3 linked regions of the Hyalangium ruber genome follow. Each later gene encodes a partner of the first gene's protein in a complex. Links are inferred from orthologs where the notes say so. Each region holds a gene or a part of one and is shown in the gene's direction. Other genes may lie near its edges.

Evidence for each region.
Region 2: the proteins of tsaD (region 1) and tsaB are in contact, whole or in part, in a solved structure (PDB 4WQ4), measured with the Escherichia coli proteins. The link is inferred for Hyalangium ruber from one-to-one orthologs.
Region 3: the proteins of tsaD (region 1) and tsaE are in contact, whole or in part, in a crystal structure (PDB 6N9A), measured with the Thermotoga maritima proteins. The link is inferred for Hyalangium ruber from one-to-one orthologs. Residues at the interface, in WP_004082750.1 of Thermotoga maritima: Cys10, Asp11, Arg49, His50, Leu82, Gly84, Gly135, Gly136, Glu154, Thr155, Leu156, Asp157, Asp158, Ser159, Glu162, Asp165, Lys166, Arg169, Leu170, Tyr175, Lys213, Thr214, Leu217, Tyr218, Gln221, Arg222, Asn324; in WP_004082108.1 of Thermotoga maritima: Leu37, Gly38, Lys46, Lys57, Val59, Lys60, Ser61, Thr63, Phe64, Thr65, Leu66, Met67, Val69, Pro71, Tyr82, Arg83, Leu84, Asp86, Asp88, Phe89, Asp93, Ile128, Asp130, Glu131, Arg134.

What each region holds. Positions count from the first base shown.
Region 1 is NZ_JAXIVS010000006.1:501,153-506,954, forward strand. What follows is about bases 1,248-4,122. They hold tsaD (tRNA (adenosine(37)-N6)-threonylcarbamoyltransferase complex transferase subunit TsaD), read left to right. Parts: upstream 1,248-2,123; coding sequence 2,124-3,122; downstream 3,123-4,122. Other genes in these bases: SYV04_RS20135 (response regulator), read left to right, coding at 1,248-2,080; rsmA (16S rRNA (adenine(1518)-N(6)/adenine(1519)-N(6))-dimethyltransferase RsmA), read left to right, coding at 3,134-3,970. Also shown: more of SYV04_RS20135, read left to right, coding at 1-1,247; SYV04_RS20150 (serine/threonine protein kinase), read right to left, coding at 4,270-5,670.
Region 2 is NZ_JAXIVS010000001.1:774,664-780,552, reverse strand. What follows is about bases 1,473-4,434. They hold tsaB (tRNA (adenosine(37)-N6)-threonylcarbamoyltransferase complex dimerization subunit type 1 TsaB), read left to right. Parts: upstream 1,473-2,567; coding sequence 2,568-3,302; downstream 3,303-4,434. Other genes in these bases: SYV04_RS03155 (aspartate-semialdehyde dehydrogenase), read left to right, coding at 3,355-4,383; SYV04_RS03165 (septal ring lytic transglycosylase RlpA family protein), read left to right, coding at 2,081-2,557; rseP (RIP metalloprotease RseP), read left to right, coding at 1,473-2,072. Outside these bases: SYV04_RS03175 (phosphatidate cytidylyltransferase), read left to right, coding at 1-380; more of rseP, read left to right, coding at 456-1,472; SYV04_RS03150 (MXAN_2561 family MXYO-CTERM-anchored protein), read left to right, coding at 4,510-5,373; SYV04_RS03145 (MXAN_2562 family outer membrane beta-barrel protein), read left to right, coding at 5,370-5,889. UniProt on the Escherichia coli protein: Required for the formation of a threonylcarbamoyl group on adenosine at position 37 (t(6)A37) in tRNAs that read codons beginning with adenine.
Region 3 is NZ_JAXIVS010000005.1:585,002-590,927, reverse strand. The notes cover bases 1-2,999. They hold tsaE (tRNA (adenosine(37)-N6)-threonylcarbamoyltransferase complex ATPase subunit type 1 TsaE), read left to right. Parts: upstream 1-1,261; coding sequence 1,262-1,738; downstream 1,739-2,999. Other genes in these bases: hutI (imidazolonepropionase), read right to left, coding at 2,673-2,999; SYV04_RS17930 (class II glutamine amidotransferase), read right to left, coding at 1,751-2,578; SYV04_RS17940 (NAD(P)H-hydrate dehydratase), read left to right, coding at 1-1,265. In the rest of the region: more of hutI, read right to left, coding at 3,000-3,938; SYV04_RS17920 (hypothetical protein), read right to left, coding at 3,941-4,681; hutU (urocanate hydratase), read right to left, coding at 4,690-5,926. UniProt on the Escherichia coli protein: Required for the formation of a threonylcarbamoyl group on adenosine at position 37 (t(6)A37) in tRNAs that read codons beginning with adenine.

The sequences.
Region 1 (5,802 bases):
CACCCAGGGCCTGCTCATGGAGGGCATGCGCCGGCTGGACGAGTGGGGCCGCATGCTCGAGCAGCTGCCGCCGCTCGAGACGGTGTTCGAGATCGACTACCACCAGCTCGCCGAGCGCCTGTCGGAGATCCCCGACGAGGTGAACGGCCTGCTGCGCCTCTTCGACGGCAAGCGCACGCTGAGCCGCGTGGTGGAGGACTCGGACTTCGAGGACCTGGCCGCGCTGGGCATCATCAGCAAGCTCTACTTCGAGGGACTCATCCGCGAGCTGGGCAACGTCTCGCAGGAGCCCATCCAGAGCGGCAAGCCGGGCATCGAGGAGTGGCTGCACGCCGCGGCCCCTCCGCCACCGCCCGCGCCCGCCGAGCCGCCCGCCGCCGAGCCGATTCCGAGCCCCGTGCCCGTGGCGGCTACGGCCTCGATTCCGACCCCTCCGCCCGTCGCCGCGGTCAAGCCTCCGCCTCCCGTCGAGCCGCCCCCCGCGCCTCCCGCGGCGGTCGAGTCACCCGCTCCGGTTTCTGGCTCCGGCGCTCCGGGAGGACCTCCCGCGCAGCCGGCCAACGTCGTCGTCTTCCAACCCAAGCCCAAGCGCCACAATGCTCCCACGGTAGAGGTGCCGGCCATCGCGGAGATCCCTCCCGCGCAGGAAGGCTCCTCGTTCCTCGTGGAGCCTCCGCCCGAGCACCGCGCCCAGGAGCACGCGCGGCGCAGCCTGCTGCTGGACTGGAGCCGGGTGGATACCGATGGCCTGGGCTCGGCGAGCACGTGGGCGCCGCTTCCTTCCTGGTCTCCCTCGCGAGGAGGGCACTCGCCGTCCAGCGCGGCGCCGCAGCCCGCTCCGTCGCAGCCCGAGGCGCCTCCCGCGGTCGCACCGGTGTCCGTCGGGGCGGCCGGACCGGGCGCGCCCTCCAAGCCGCCCATCTTCGGTGGCGCCGCCGTGGGGCCTGATCCGTTCCCTCCGGTTCCTCCTCCCACGCCCGCGCCGCCCTCTTCGGAGGTGACGCTGGTGACGGGCCCCACGCCGGTGGCCGAGCCGCTCAGCGTGGATGAGGTGGAGCCCTCGGCGCCGCCGCAGCTCGCGCTGCCGCCGTACCCGGGCCATGGGGCTCCGGAGTCCGCGGCCAAGCCGACGTCGACGCCGACGCCGGCGCCTGTGAAGCCCGAGCCCAAGGTGGAGAAGCGCGAGGAGCCGTCTCTGCCCACGCTGGATCTCCGGCCTGGGCCGGAGCCCAAGCCCGTGCCCAAGCAGCCTGAGAAGAAGCCGGAGAAACAGCCCGAGAAGAAGCCGGTGCCGCCCAAGAAGGAGGAGGGCATCGACGAGCGCGCGCTCGCCGAGGCGGTGCGGCCCAAGCGCACCGGGCTCTATATCGGCGTGGGCATCGCGGCGATCGTCATCGCCGGCGCGGTGGTGGCGATGCGCGGTGGCTCGGACGCGTCGGATCCGAAGCCGACTCCGCCGCCGGAGCAGGCCTCCACGAACACGAAGCCTCCCGAGACGCCCAAGCCGCCCGAGGCGGTGGTGACGCCTCAGCCGACCCCGCCGACTCCGAGCGCCACGCCGGACGCGGGGACGCTGGCCACGCGCCCGCCGGAGCCGTCCAAGCCCGTCGAGACCGTTGTCCAGACGCCGAAGCCGCCGGAGCCCGAGGAAGACCCGGAGCACACCGAGCCGGCCCCCGACCCCGCCAAGCCGGTGGACCCGGACGAGGTATTCGCCGCCGCCATCAAGCAGGCGAGGACGGCGGTGGTGAGCGGACGCTACAAGGCCGCCGCGGTGAACTACCGCAAGGCGCTGAAGGCCAAGCCGGGCTCGGAGGAGGCCAAGGAGGGACTGGGCTTCTCGCTGGTCATGGGCAGCACGACCGATAGCGCCTACCGGGAGGCGGCGAAGCTGCTGCAGGACGTGGTCCGGGACAAGGAGGCCAACGCCCGGGCCTGGTTCGCCCTGGGCATGGCGCTGCAGGTGACCCAGCAGAATGCGCAGGCGGTGCAGGCTTATAAGAAGTACCTTGCACTGGAGCCCTCCGGGAAATTCTCCTCCGACGTTCGCCTCGCGCTGAAGCAGCTGGGCAGCAACTAGGGGCGGAGGGCTCGGGCCCTTGTTGGCCTGAGAGGTCACCGCCTTGCTCGTTCTTGGACTGGAAACCAGCTGTGATGAGACCGCCGCCGCCCTCGTGGAGGATGGCCGGCGGGTGCTCTCGGACGTCGTCTCCACGCAAGTGGACATCCACCGGCGCTGGGGTGGGGTGGTGCCGGAGCTGGCCAGCCGCAACCACATCGTCCAGGTGATGCCGGTGCTGCACGAGGCGCTCACGCGCGCGGGCAAGACGCTGGAGGACGTGGACCTCATCGCCGTCACCTCGGGGCCGGGCCTCATCGGCGCGCTGCTGGTGGGCGTACAGGTGGCCAAGTCGCTGAGCCTGGCGACGGGCAAGCCCTTCGTGGGAGCCAACCACCTGGAGGGGCACCTGCTCGCCATCCGACTGCTCGAGGATGCGCCCGAGCCGCCGTTCCTGGGGCTGGTCGTCTCGGGGGGGCACACCAGCTTCTACGAGGTGCAGGACTACGGGCGATACCGCCTGGTGGGAAGCACTCGGGATGACGCGGCGGGCGAGGCCTACGACAAGACGGCGCGCATCCTGGGCCTGCCGTACCCAGGGGGGCTGCCCATCGACCAGCTCGCGCAGAAGGGCAACCCGGAGGCCATCCACTTCCCGCGTGCGCTGCCGCAGCAGGACACCTTCGACGTGTCCTTCTCGGGGCTGAAGACGGCGGTGCTGAACCACGTGCGCAAGAACGGTGTTCCGCAGGGCCAGGAGCTGGCGGACCTGTGCGCCTCCTTCCAGGAGGCGGTGGCGGACGCGCTGTCGAAGAAGTTCGTCGCGGCGGCGCGCCGGCTGGGGCTGCAGCGCATGGTGTTGTGCGGGGGCGTGGCGGCCAACTCGCGGCTGCGCTCGCTGAGCCTGGAGCGGGCGCAGGAGCGCAACCTGCGGCTCTACCTGCCGCCGGTGCGATTGTGTACGGACAATGGGGCGATGGTGGCCGTGGCGGGGTATGAGGCGTGGCGTCGGGGGCTCCGCGGAGACTTCCGACTCGCCGCCGATCCGGCCTGGCGGATGTAAGGGAGGGAAACGTGGAATCGCCGCGCGACATCCTCAAGCGTCACGGGCTGCACGCGAAGTACAGCTGGGGGCAGAACTTCCTCGGCGACGAGCGAGCGCTCCAGAACATCGCGGACGCGCTGGCGCTGCGCGAGGGCGAGCCCGTGGTGGAGCTGGGGCCTGGGTTGGGGCACCTCACGCGGTTCCTGTCGGCCACGGGGGCGCGTGTCACGGCGGTGGAGAAGGACCGGGACATGATCGCCGTGCTGGAGAAGGAGGCGATCCCCGGTGTGCGGGTGGTGTCGGGCAATGCGGCCACGGTGGACTTCGCGCAGGCGGCCGGTGAGCCCGAGGTGGCGGTGGTGGGAAACCTCCCGTACCACCTGACGAGCTCGATCCTCTTCCAGGTGCTGGAGCAGCGCGCCCATGTGTCGCGGGCGGTGTTCACACTGCAGAAGGAAGTGGTGGAGCGGCTGGCGGCGGAACCGGGGACGCGAGACTACGGGCTGCTGACCGTGTTGCTGGGGCTCTACTTCGACATCGAGCACCTCTTCACGCTGCATGCGCGGCTCTTCCACCCGCCACCCAAGGTGGACTCAGCGGTGGTGCGGCTGACGCGGCTGAAGGCACCGCGCGCTCCGGTGGTGGACGGTGCGCGCTTCATCCGCGTGGTGAAGGCGGCTTTCGCTCAGCGGCGCAAGACGCTGCTCAACTCGCTCAAGTCGGACCGGACGCTGGCCTCACCCGAGCAGTTCGCGAAGGCGCTGGAGACCGCGGGCATCGACCCGATGCGCCGCGCGGAGACGCTCTCGGCCGAGGAGTTCGCCGCGCTGGAGCGAGCACTGGGCCCCGTTCCTCAGAGTCCTTAGGATGTAGGCGGACGCTCAGGGGGAATGAGCGGCCAATAACAACGCCCCTTCCACTCATACCAGGTGGGGTCGCATGGTGCCTCCATATCCGCGATGCGTGCCCAGCACCCTCCGTTGATCTCGATCTCTCCCCGGCTTGCACACGGTGGCCGCTTCTGGCGCTTGAGTGGGCTGCTGGGCATATCGAGGCCGACCACGCGAGGAGTGCCGGGAGGACCCGTGACAAGGGCTCCGGACATGTGGGCTGGGTTCAGCGGCTCGTGCATGAAGAGCAGGAGTGCAATCGCTCGTGTCTTCAATCACGGCTCCTTGGAGGTGGGTTGTCGCAAGGGAGCGCTCACAGGCAAGTAACACTTGCCTTGCCAATCGTAGGCGTCGGCTTCGCACGGTGCTTCCATGGTTCCTACCTGTATCCAGCATCCCCCGTTGATCTCCACCTCTCTCCGGCGCACGCACGGGGCGCGCTTCTGACCTTTCAGCGGGCGGTCGGGCATATCGAGGCTCACTGCGCGCACGGGAAGACGGTCTGCGATGAAGGGCGCGGCAGATGCCAGGGTCGTGTCTCCCAATCCCACAGGCTCCCCGGCGCGTCCTTTGGCTGGCTGCTCCCCACAGGTCAATTGTGGCGGATCTTCCATGAGATGAGCTGACAACACGGTGACCAGCGTCACTGCGGCCAGTGCGGCAGAGGGGACAAGCCACCTCGACAGCAGTACCAGGACGCGCCTGAACCAACTCGGAGGCCCCGGCCGGGTTGCACGCTCGGTGGTCCGTGTGGACGAGTTTGGGACGATGGGTAGATCCAGTTCCGGTTCCACGCTCGCCGCTGCTTTCTTGAGGGACTGCGCCAACTCTCCAGCGGTTCCGCGCGCGGAGCGCTCCTCGGAAAGCATCTGAAGGATGAGGCTGTCCAGAACAGGCACCACGGAGGCCATGTCTCGTGGAGCCACGAGGCGCGGGGGACGAGGCCGCTCCGGATCATCAGAGCACTCGGGATCCGTGCCGGCGGGAGGGTAGGTGCCTGTCACGAGGCGGTAGGCCATCACCCCCAGCGCATAGAGATCATCCTCCGGAGGGTAGTGGTAGTGCGCCTCGAGGTGGCGCCGGAACTGGTAGCGGAAGCGGATGAGCTGGTGGCTGCGGTAGGGCTCGGTGCCAGGAGGAATGGCGGAGTCCGTGAGAGGACGCGCCCCTGCGTACCAGCAGGCTCCAAAGTCCACGAGGAAGACCTGCCCATTCTCTCCCACCAGCACGTTGTCGCCCTTCACATCCCGATGCACGCCGTGCAGGTGGGTGGCCTCCAGCGCCCGAGCCACCTGCGCCAGGACCAGGAGCACCTGTCGGGAGGTGAAGCTGCGCTGGTCGGCCCACTCGTAGAGCGGAACGCCCTCCACCCACTGCATGACGACGTAGGGATAGCTCTGTCCCAGAACGTCCTTCCACAGGCCGTGCCCATGGAACTGGGGCACTGCGGGGTGATGGATGCGTGAGAGCAGCATCGCCTCCCGCTCGAAGCGCTCATCCTCCGGGTTCCGGGCGAGCTTGAGCGCGTAGGTGCCAGCCTCGGGCTGCTCGGCGCGTACGACGCGGTACACCACGCCGTAGCTACCGCTCCGGAAGCGCTTGATAACGCGCCACTGGTCGATGAGCGCACCGCTTTCGAAATTGGGATCCGAAGCAAGGGACAAGGACGGAGACATGCGTGAGGGACTCTCCTGAGGGAGATACCCTACCTGAAAGGTCGGCCCGCATGCACCTGCCCTGATGCGTCACATGGAGGGCCCCGCGAATAACCGCCAGCGGATGCCCTCGCCGGTGCTGTCCGGAGCCCA
Region 2 (5,889 bases), on another replicon or contig:
CCTGGGCCAATGACACCGCCGCCTACTTCGCGGGCCGCTTCCTGGGCCGCCACAAGCTGTATGTGGAGGTGAGCCCGAACAAGACGTGGGAGGGCTTCTTCGGGGGCATGGTGGGCTCGGTGGGCGGCATGTTCATCGCCCGGGCAGGCTTCTTCCCCCACTTCACCGTGGTCGACTGTGTGGTGATGGGGGTGGTGGGCGGCATCTTCGGCCCCATCGGGGACTTATGCGAGTCGATGCTCAAGCGCGCCTACGGGGTGAAGGACTCGGGCAAGCTCATCCCCGGGCACGGCGGAATCCTGGACCGCATCGACGCGCTGATCTTCAACGCGCCCCTGGTCTTCCTCTACGTGCAGTTCGTCCGGGGCCTGCTGTCGTAGCGGCTGTGTGCTCGGCTGGGCAGTGTGGACGGATGTGCGTTGTCCATCCGGGTCGGCGCGATTAGTGTTGCGCCCATGTTCCAGAGTCTCGGGTTCTTCGCGCTCCTGCTCGGTGTCCTGGTTACGGTCCATGAGCTGGGGCACTTCCTCGTGGCGAAGGCCTGCGGGGTGAAGGTGCTCAAGTTCTCCCTGGGGTTTGGCCCGAAGCTGTTGAGCTTCACCAAAGGGGAGACGGAGTACCAGTTGGCGCTGCTGCCCCTGGGCGGCTACGTGAAGATGGCAGGGGACATTCCTGGCGAGGAGCTGGCTCCGGAAGAGGCCTCGCGGGGCTTCCTGGCCCAGCCGCCCTGGAAGCGCATGGCCATCGTCATCGCCGGCCCGGCCTTCAACCTCATCTTCCCCGTCATCATCTACTTCTTCGTCTTCCTGGGAGACCACCAGGCCGTCTCCACGCGGCTGGGCTACGTCATGCCGGACTCGCCTGCGGCCAAGGCCGGGCTGCACCCGGGAGATGTCGTCGTGGCGGTGGATGGCGAGCGGGTGCGCACCTACGAGGAGATGCGCGACGCGTTCGTGGACCGCTTCGAGCGGCCGATCCCCATCACCGTCGAGCGGGACAAGAACCAGTCCATCATCATGGTGACGCCGATGAAGCGGGTGGAGTCCAGCCCCATCGAGACCATCGAGCGCGGGGTGATGGGGGTGGAGGTCAGCTCCCCCTCGCCCGTGGTGGGCGTGCCTCCCGGCTCGGCGGCGGAGCAGGCGGGGCTGAAGACGTTCGACCGAATTCTCGCCATCAACGGGACGCTCGTTCCGGACGAGGCCACCTTCTACCAGGTGCTGGACAAGCACCAGGGCGCGCTGGAGCTGACGGTGCAGCGCTCCAAGCCAGTGGAGGCGGGCGCGGTGACGGGCCATGTGCCCGAGGTGGTGAAGCTCCGGGTGGAGAAGCAGGCCGACAAGCAGGGGTACGCGGCGCTCGGGGTGGAGACGGCGGAGCTGTACCTGGCGGCGGTGACGCCGGGCAGTCCGGCGGAGAAGGCCGGGTTGCGCTCGGGCGATCGGCTCGTGGCGTTCAATGGCAAGCCGCTGGGCTCCTTCTCGCTGTTCGCCGTGGAGCTCACGGGGCTGGCCGAGAAGCCCTTCGAGCTGACGTGGCGGGGCAAGGAGGGTGAGCGCAAGGAGCAGCTCGCCATGGCGCAGCTCAAGGTGCTGGGCGAGGCGGGGGAGACGCAGCAGCTGGGCCTGGGCGTGCAGGGGTGGATCGCCGAGCGCGCTCCCGCCGAGAAGGTGACGGTGAACATGGGCTGGGGCGAGGCGCTGCAGCAGTCGGCGAAGATCGTCCCCACCATCACCAAGCAGACGGTGAAGGCCATCGCCGGGCTCGTCACCCGAGACGTGCCGCTGAGCTCCGTGGGCGGGCCCATCATGATGTACCAGATGGCCTCTCGGAGCAGCGAGCTGGGCTGGGACTACTTCCTCAACCTGATGGCCATCATCTCCATCAACCTGGGCGTCATGAACCTGCTGCCCATCCCCATCCTGGACGGGTTCCACCTGGTGGCCGCCGGGTGGGAGGCCATCCGCCGCCGCCCCATCCCCGTGCGCGTGCGCGAGGTGGCCAACGTCATCGGACTGGCGATGCTGGTGGCGCTGATGCTGGTGGCGATGTTCAACGACATCACCCGGTGAGCCCAAGCGTGCGGCGGCTCTGGGTGGTGGTGGGGCTTGGAGTGCTGGCGGGCTGCAGCTCGCGCGCCTCCCGGCCCCTGCCTCGGGAGCGTCCCGGGGCCTCCAATCCGAGCACGGGCAAGCCCGAGCCGGAGCCGGATTCGAAGACGTACCTGGGCGAGGGGCTCGCCTCGTACTACGGCCCGGGCCTGCACGGCCGGCCGACGGCGAGCGGCGAGAAGTTCGACCAGGAGGCCATGACGGCGGCCCACCGCAAGCTGCGCTTCGGCACTTGCGTGCGGGTGGTGAACATGGAGAACGGGCGCTCGGTGCAGGTGCGCGTCAACGACCGAGGCCCCTTCAAGGACGAGCGCATCATCGACGTGTCCCTGGGGGCGGCGCGCAAGCTGGACATGGTGAAGAAGGGGCTGGCGCGGGTGCGCCTGTACCGCTGCGAGGAGCCGTCCTCCGCCTTTTCTCCCCCGCGCCAGGCGCTGCCGGGGTAGAGGAGGGGCCGTGCTGCTCGCGCTGGATACCTCGACGCTGTCGCTGTCGCTCGCCCTGGTGGAGCGGGTGGGCGAGGACGTGCGCGCCCTGGAGCACGTGGTGCTCGGGCCGCCGCACAAGCAGAGCGAGGTGCTGCCTGGCGTGGTGGGCGAGCTGCTCGCCCGGCACGGGGTGAAGCTCTCTCAGTTGGAGGGGCTGGCCGTGGGGCTGGGGCCGGGCTCCTTCACGGGGCTGCGCATCGGCCTGGCCACGGTGAAGGCGCTGGCGTACGCGGCGGGGTTGAAGGTGGCCGGAGCCTCCTCCCTGGCGGCGGTGGCGCTGGAGGGGCCCGAGGGCCCGCCGCTCTTCTGCCTCGCGGTGGCGCGCAAGGACGACTTGTACCTGGGGGCCTACCGGCGCAGCGGCAAGAGCGTGGTGGCCTTGGCGCCGGAGACGGCCATGTCCCCCGAGGAGGTGGCCGCGAGGATGGCCGCCGAGCCCGAGGCGCTCGCGCTGGGCCCCGCGCTGGGGGACTACCGCGCCGCCCTGGTGAAGGCGGGTGTCGCGCCCGCTCGGCTGCTGGAGGGGCCCACCTTCCCCTCGGCGGTGGAGGTGGCGCGGCTGGCGCGGCTGCCGGAGTCTCAGCCCCTGGAGGCGCTCTTCGCGCTGGAGCCGCACTACGTGCGCGCCTCCGAGCCGGAGCGCAACCCGAAGTTCCCTCCGCTGCCGGGCCCGGCGCCCACTGCCCGACTCAAGGAAGACTGAGTCCTCCCGCGAGGCTCGCGCGCGGGGCCGGGCTGGCATAAAGGGACGCGCCATGAACGAGAACGCGAGAATCGCCGTGGTGGGGGCCACGGGGCTGGTGGGGCGCGAGGTGCTCTCCGCGCTGTTCGACCAGGGCATTGCCTCCGAGCGCGTGAGCGCGCTGGCCTCGGAGCGCTCCGAGGCGCTGGAGCTGGAGTACGGCGAGGACACGCTGGAGGTGGAGAAGACGACGCCCGAGGCCTTCCGGGGCGTCGGCGTGGCGCTGCTGGCCACCCCCGCGAGCGCCTCCCGCTCCCTGGCGCAGGTGGCGCAGGCGGCGGGGGCGTGGGTGGTGGACGTGAGCCCCGCCTTCCGCGCGGACGGCAACGTGCCGCTGGTGCTGCCCTCCTTCAACCCCGAGGTGCTGGGCGCCGCCTTCAAGGGCCGCATCATCAGCCTGCCCTCGGCGGTGAGCACCGCGCTCGTCTCGGTGCTGGCGCCGCTGCACAAGTCCTTCGGCGTCGTCCGCGCCCAGGTGACGGCGATGATGGGGGTGTCCTCGGCGGGGGTGGGCGGGGTGAGCGAGCTGGAGAAGCAGACGGCTGGGCTGCTGTCGGGGCGCGAGCCGGAGCCGCAGACCTTCCCGCACCGGGTGGGCTTCAACCTGGTGCCACAGGTGGGGGCCTTCCTGGCCAACTCCCCGTGGACGGAGGAGGAGGCCGGCTGGACGCTCGAGGCGGCCCGGCTGTTTGGCGCCCGGGGAGACACGCCCGTCATCGCCGGCACGGCGGTGCAGGTGCCCACCTTCCACGGCCACGGGCTGAGCCTGCACGTGCAGCTCAAGGCGGCGGTGCCGGTGGAGCAGGCCCGCGCCGCGCTCAAGGCTTCCTCGGCCCTCAAAGTGTTGGATGCACCGGCCGAGAAGGTCTACCCCATGCCCATGCTCGTCACCGCGGACCCGACGGTTCACGTCGGGCGCCTGCGCACCTTTCCGCAGGCACCCGAGTGGCTCACCCTCTTCGCGGCGGTGGACAACGCGGGCCGGGGGGCGGCGCTCAACCTGGTAGAGGCCGGCCTCAAGCTGCTCCAGCGCCCCGCCTGACAATTTGGCACAGCCCCCGGGTCCGCCTTGCCCATTTGGCGCGCTCGGGGGGGCTTTCCCGAGGGGAATGCAGGGGGCTGCCCCCCGTTTTCACTGGCCTCCCACTTGCTAGGTTTGCCTTCGTCCATGCGTTACTTGCTGATTGCCCTCACACTCGCCGCGTCCTCCGCCTTCGGCCAGACGGTGGTGCTGACGACTTCCAACAACACCGACTCGCTGCGCGTCCCCAAGGAACCGTGCAATCTGACTCGCACCGTCAACTGGGCCTTCAACGGGGATGCGTCCGCGGTGTGCGAGCCGCTCCGGTTCTGGCTCGTCGCCGGCACCTCGTGCTCGGACGAGCCCAGCGGCACCTTCTATGAGCTGACGAACTACCGGGTGCCCGCCAACGAGCTGCTGACGCGGCGCACCGGCTCGGTCACCTTCGAGGTGAGCAACCTGCCGGACCTCTCGTGCCCCGCGGCGGACACGGAGAAGGAGTACCGGCTGTGTGCCTCCGTCGAGATTTCCAGCGGCCTGTCCGGCTGCAACAACTCCTTCCAGAAGGATGACTTGTCGCTCGTCTACGACGCCAAGCCTCCCTCGGCCCCTTCGATTGGCACCGTGGCGTCGCTGGATCAGGCGCTCTCGGTCCGGGTGAACGCGCCGAGTGACGCCAACCGGCTGAAGCTGACCATCTCTCGGCAGGATGGGAGCGGCTCTCGCTCGGTGACGCAGTCGGTGGACCAGTCGCTCTTCCGCATGGAGAACCTGGAGAACGGCGTCACCTACCGCCTCACGGCGCGGGCGCTGGACGAGGCGGACAACGAGAGCGTGGACTCCGAGTCGAAGGAGGGCACGCCCATCCTCACCCGGGGCTTCATGGATCGCTACGTCGAGGCGAACGGGCAGGAGATGGGCGGGTGCGGGGCGGCGGGGGCAGGTGTCGCGGGCGGCTGGGTGTTGGCCGCCCTGGGATTCTGGCTGTCTTCAAGGAGAAACCGGTCATGAGTCGAGCAGTGGCTCTCGGCGTCGTCGCGCTCCTCGGCGCGCTGCCGAGCCAGGCGCTGGAGGTGTCCGATACGCCCGTGGCGCCCAAGGCGCCCATGCAGTCGCCGCGCACGGGGGCGGTGGAGTTGAAGCTGGGCGGGTACAAGCCGCGCATCGACACCGAGGAGGGGCTGACGGGCCGGCCCTACGCGGACACGTTCGGCGACGAGTCGATGCTGCTCTTCGAGGTGGAGCTGCAGCGCTACTTCTACCAGGGCATCGGCTCGGCGGGCCTGGGCTTCTCGGCCGGCTACGCGGAGAAGTACGCCGACACGCTCACCGAGTCGGGCGAGGTGGCGCTGGAGAAGACGGCCCTCAAGGTGGTGCCGCTGCGGCTCAACGCGCTCTACAAGTTCGACTACCCGGCCTTCCGCTGGCACGTGCCCATCGTCCCCTACGGCAAGTTGGGGCTCGTCTACACGCCGTGGTGGATCAACAAGGGTGACGAGACCCAGCAGGTGGACGGGCGCACGGGCA
Region 3 (5,926 bases), on another replicon or contig:
CCGAGGCGAAGCGCAACCTGCGAGCGCTCGAGGCCGATGGCTTCACCGCGCAGGGCTTGGAGGCGCTGCCGACGCTGGGGAGAGGGGACGTGGTGGTGGATGCCCTCTTCGGCACGGGGCTCAGCCGGGCGCCCGCCGGGGAGTTCGCGGATGCCATCCATCGCATCGACGGGTGGCGGGCGGCGGGGGCGAAGGTGGTGGCCGCCGATGTCCCTTCCGGGCTTCAGAGTGATACCGGTGAGGCCTTCACGCCGTGTGTGGAGGCAGACGTCACCGTCTCCTTTGGGCTGCTGAAGCGGGGACAGGTGCTGGAGCCGGGCGCCTCTCGCTGTGGCGAGCTGCGGCGCGTGGACATCGGTCTTTCTCCCGCGACGTTGCATGCCCTCACCGGGCTGGTGCCGAGGCTCGTGGAGGAGGCGGACGCCCGTGGCGTGCTACCCCCTCGTCGTGCGGATTCCCACAAGGGGACGTACGGGCACGTGCTGGTGGTGGCGGGCAGCCGGGGCAAGACGGGCGCCGCGGCCATGGCGGCCCGTTCGGCTCTGCGCTCGGGGGCGGGGCTCGTCTCCGTGGCCACCCGCGCGGAGGTGGTCGACACCGTCCTGTCCTTCGCGCCCGAGCTGATGGGGATTCCGCTGGAGGCCTCGGGGCCCCTGGGCCTCGCGGACCTGGAGCCCCTGCTGGCCGCGGCCGAGGGCAAGGATGCGCTGGTCATCGGCCCGGGCATCCCCCGAGGGCCGGAGACGGGCAAGCTCATCGCCGAACTGCTCGCGCGCGTGGAGGCGCCCGTGGTGCTCGATGCGGACGCGCTCAACGCCGTGGCCACGGACCTGAGCGCCTTGCGTGGCGCGAAGCGGCAAGTCGTGCTCACGCCGCACCCGGGCGAGATGGCCCGGCTCACGGGGCGCTCCACCAAAGAGGTCCAGGCCCACCGCCTGGAGTTGGCCCGGGAGTTCGCGATGGAGCACGGGGTGACGCTCGTCCTCAAGGGCACGCGGACCCTCACCGTGAGTGCGGACGGGGACCTCTACATCAACCCCACCGGAAACCCCGGCATGGCCACCGGAGGCACGGGAGATGTGCTCTCGGGCATCTGCGGCGCGTTCCTCGCCCAGGGCTTCCAGGTGCCCGATGCCATCTGGGCGGCGGTCTACGTCCACGGCCTCGCGGGAGACCTCGCGGCGGGCAAGCGCGGGAAGGTGGGGCTCATCGCCACCGATCTCATCAAGGGCCTCTGTGACGTCTGGACGCGGTGGGACCGATGAGCGCGCCGACCCTGACGCGCACCGTGCGCTCGGAGTCTCCCGAGGAGACGCACCGCCTTGGCGTGAGGCTGGGCGAGCTGCTCCAGCCGGGGGACTTCGTCGGGCTCATTGGCGACCTGGGCGCGGGCAAGACGCACCTGGTGCGCGGGGTGGCCCAGGGAGCCCAGGTGCCACGCTCCGAGGTGGCCAGCCCCACCTTCGCCATCGTCTACCCGTACAACGGGCGCATTCCGCTGCACCACGCGGACCTCTACCGCATCGCGGACTATGACGAGCTGTACGCCACCGGCTTCCTCGATCTGCTCGGAGGCGAGAGCGCGGTGCTGGTCGAATGGCTGGACCGGATCCCCGAGGCGGCGCCGCGCGAGTACCTGCGCATCACCCTGCGCCCCTCGGGAGAAGACGCGCGAGAGCTGCACGCCGAGGCCTTTGGACCCAGGCCCGCGGAGCTGCTCACCGCTTGGCTCGCGTGAGCCGGAAGGGCGCTAGCCCACCACCGCGAGATCCGACAGGCGCCAGCGGTGAAGCACGAGCTTGCCGTCCACGCCGATGACCTCCTCCTCGGAGACCTCGTTCCACGCGGTCTGGTTGCCGCACAGCACCTCGCTGGCGATGAGCAGCTGGTTGAGCTGCGTGCCGTGCCGGATCGGCGCCGAAGTCGTGCAGGTCGACGAGCGGCGACCGTCGGAGATGTAGAGCGTGCGGTGCCGCCGCGTGGCCACCATCACCTCGCCATTGGTCACCAGGAAGTTCATCGCCGAGCGATCCTTGCCCGGCTCGTCCGTGAGGGCGGCCACCAGCCCCATCGTCTCCGCCAGCGCGCTGGCCACGTCCTCCAGCCGCACCGAGTCGTCCACGTTCCCGCGCGCCGACAGCCGGGTGAGGAAGATGTGGAAGCAGCGCTCCGAGTCCGTCGTCCCGCGAATGTTCGTGCGCAGATCCGGCCGGATGAGCGCCTCCACCGAGGAGCGATGCCGCTCGAAGTCCTTCAGCGTGCCGTTGTGGACGAAGGACCAGCGGCCCAGCAGGAAGGGGTGCGAGTTGCGCAGCTCGACGGCTCCCACGGAGGCCTGCCGGACGTGCGCGACCACCGTGTGGGAAGACACCAGGCTGCTCACCCGGTGGAAGTCCGGGTCGCTGTGGGCCGGGCCCACCCCGTGCGCGGTGAGGGGGCGCTGCTCGACTCCATACGCGGCGATTCCCCAGCCGTCCTTGTGCTCACGCGACTGGATGACAAGAGAGTTCTTCTCCGTCACCAGGGCGGGATGGACAGCAGCGGGAACTGAGGAACGAAATCCAAACAGGCGGCACATAGCGCTCGAACGACGGAATAATAACGGCCGGCCCCGACGAGAGGCTTTATGTCCTCCCGCCTGGGCTGAACTGTCAAGAAGGAGGGTCCCCCCCTCAAGTACAGTGTGTCACTCCGTCTCGAATGACAACACGGCCTGCTTTCAACACCGTCCGAGCGTGGTTCACTCCGAGGTGGTAGGGCAGGTGCCGGTAGTTTGAACACGAAAAGACAACCAGGTCGGCAATGTCTCCCACCGCCAGCCGACCGTGAGAGGCCAGGCCCAGCGCCAGCGCGGCGCCTCGGGTGGCCGCCCAGTACGCCTCGGCCGCCGTCAGCCCGTTCTCCAGGCAGGCGAGCCCCAGCGCCAGGGGAAGGTTCTCCGTCATCGCCGAACCAGGATTGACGTTGGTGCCCAAAGCGACGTTGACCCCCGCCTCGCGCAGCTTCCGGCCGGGCGCGTAGGGGCGCATGCGCAGGAAGAGGGTGGAGGTAGGCACCAGGACGGCGGTGACGTCCGCTGTGGCCAGCGCACGGATACCCGCCTCGCTCACCTGCTCCAGGTGGTCCACGGTGGCGGCCCCCAGCTCGGCGGCCAGCTCGGCGCCTCCGCCCGAGGTGAGCTGATCTCCGTGCAGGCGCGGCCGCAAGCCCAGCGCCTTCGCGGCGATGAGCAGCCGGCGGGCTTCGTCCGGGGTGAAGGCGCTCTGCTCGACGAAGATGTCGCAGAAGCGCGCCAGGCCCTCCTTCGCCACGGCGGGAAGGATTTCGCGAACGCACAGCTCCACGTACTCCTCGCGGCGGCCCTTGTACTCCTCCGGCACCGCGTGGGCGCACAGCAGCGTGGGCACCAGCTCCACCGGCGAGAGCGTCGAGAGCTGGCGCACCGCGCGCAGCATCTTCAGCTCGTTCTCCACGTCGAGCCCGTAGCCGCTCTTCACCTCCGCCGTCGTGACGCCGTACTCCAGCAGGCGCTGGAGGCGGGGCAGGGCGAGGCGCACCAGCTCCTCCTGGCTCGCCGCGCGCGTGGCGCGCACGGTGCTGAGGATGCCGCCGCCCGCCTGGGCGATCTCGAGATAGGTGGCGCCCTGGCAGCGCAGGTCGAACTCGGTGGAGCGCTCGCCCGCGAAGACCAGGTGCGTGTGCGGATCCACGAAGCCCGGGCCCACCATGCACCCCTGGGCATCCAGCACCTCGGTGCCCGAGTCCACGGCGCCGGGGGGCAGCTCCTCCTCGCGGCCCACCCAGGCCACGCGGCCCCCGCGCACCCCCACGCAGGCACGCGGGCGGGCGGTGAGCGCCTGTTCGGCGGGCTCGCGGTGCGTGCCCTCCAGGGTGAGCACCTCGGAGGTGTTGCGGACGAGCAGCGCCAGCGGCTCCATGCTCAGCGCCCCCACCGCGCCCCGACGATGGGGACGTTCCAGCTCGCCTCGCTCAGCACGTTCGCCCGGCCGAAGCCTCCGGAGAACTCGATCTTGTCCACCTTGCCCAGCGGGATCTGAAACACCAAGGCGCCTCCGTAGTACAGCGCGGTGTTGCTCTCCGCCTCGTTGAAGACCTGATGCACGCCGAAGAAGGGCACCAGTCCCAGGGCGACCCGCGGCTCCGGGCAGAAGTAGAGGGCGCTGGAGGCCTCGGCGCCGAGGATGCTCCCGGGCCCGCCCCGGGTCTCGATGCCGAAGTCCGTGGCCCCCCGCACCACGACCGCGGGGGCGATGCCCAACTGCTCCGTGCCGTACCAGGTCGACAGACCCCCGTACACGCCATAGCCCGGCAGCGGCAGCGGGTAGTAGATCTCTCCATTCACCCCCAGGTGCATGGAGAGCTTCTCGTTGAAGTGCCGGGTGACGGCGAAGTCGTAGGCCATCGACCACTGCCGCGTCGAGAAGCTGGCCTGGTCTCCGCCAAAGGGCACTCCGGAGTTGTCGGAGCCGGTGCGCGCGGCGACCGGGGCCGACAGTCGTGGCCCGCTGCGGATGCCTCCATGGACGGAGCTGCCGCTCGAGGGCCCAGGCCCCAACCGCATCACCATGGGGCTCACGGTGGTGGGCGCGCAGCCGACCAGCCCCGCCAGCGCCGCGGCCGCCGCGAGCGCCAGTCCCTGTCTCGGAGATCGCGTCCGCACGGCGTGCCTCACACGGTGACGCCGGGGATCTTCACCCCGCGCTGGTGGGCCACGTCGATGGCCTCCGAGTAGCCCGCGTCCACGTGCCGCAGCACCCCCATGCCCGGATCCGAGGTGAGCACGCGCTCGATGCGCCGCGCCGCCTCGGGCGTGCCGTCCGCCACGATGACCTGCCCGGCGTGCAGCGAGTAGCCCATGCCCACGCCGCCGCCGTGGTGGAACGAGACCCACGAGGCCCCGTTCACCGCGTTCACCAGCGCGTTGAGGATGGGCCAGTCCGCCACCGCGTCCGAGCCGTCCTTCATGGCCTCCGTCTCGCGGTTGGGCGAGGCCACCGAGCCGCAGTCCAGGTGGTCTCGTCCGATGACGATGGGCGCCTTCACCTCGCCCTTGCGCACCAGCTCGTTGAAGGCCAGCCCTGCCTTGGCGCGCTCGCCGTAGCCCAGCCAGCAGATGCGCGCCGGCAGGCCCTGGAAGGCCACGCGCTGCTGCGCCATCTCGATCCACCGCCGCAGCGACTCCTTCTCCGGGAACAGCTCCAGCACCGCCCGGTCCGTGCGGCGGATGTCCTCGGCGTCTCCCGACAGCGCCACCCAGCGGAAGGGCCCCAGGCCCTCGCAGAACATGGGGCGGATGTACGCTGGCACGAAGCCCGGGAACTCGAAGGCGTTCTCCTTGCCGCCCAGCTGCGCCTGCCCGCGCAGGTTGTTGCCGTAGTCGAACACGTGGCTGCCGGCCGCCTGGAAGTCCAGCATCGCCTGCACGTGGACGGCCATCGTCTCCCGCGCCCGGCGCACGTACTCCTCGGGGTTGCGCTGGCGCAGCTCGGCGGCCGCCTCCAGCGACAGGTCCGCGGGGATGTAGCCGTTGAGCGGATCGTGCGCGCTCGTCTGGTCCGTCACCAGGTCCGGCTTGACGCCGCGCCGGTACAGCTCGCGGAACACCGTGGCCGCGTTGCCGATGACGGCGATGGAGCGGCCCACGCGCTTCTGCTGCGCCTCCTTCACCAGCGCCAGCGCCTCGTCCAGGCTGCCCGCCACGACGTCCAGGTAGCGCGTCTCCACGCGGCGGCGCGCGCGCGTCGGGTCGATCTCCACCCCCAGGAACACGGCGTTGTTCATGGTGGCGGCCAGCGGCTGCGCCCCGCCCATGCCGCCCAGGCCTCCGGAGAGCACCAGCCGCCCGGACAGGTCCGCCGAGCCGAAGTGCATGCGCCCCGCCTGCGCGAACGTCTCGAAGGTGCCC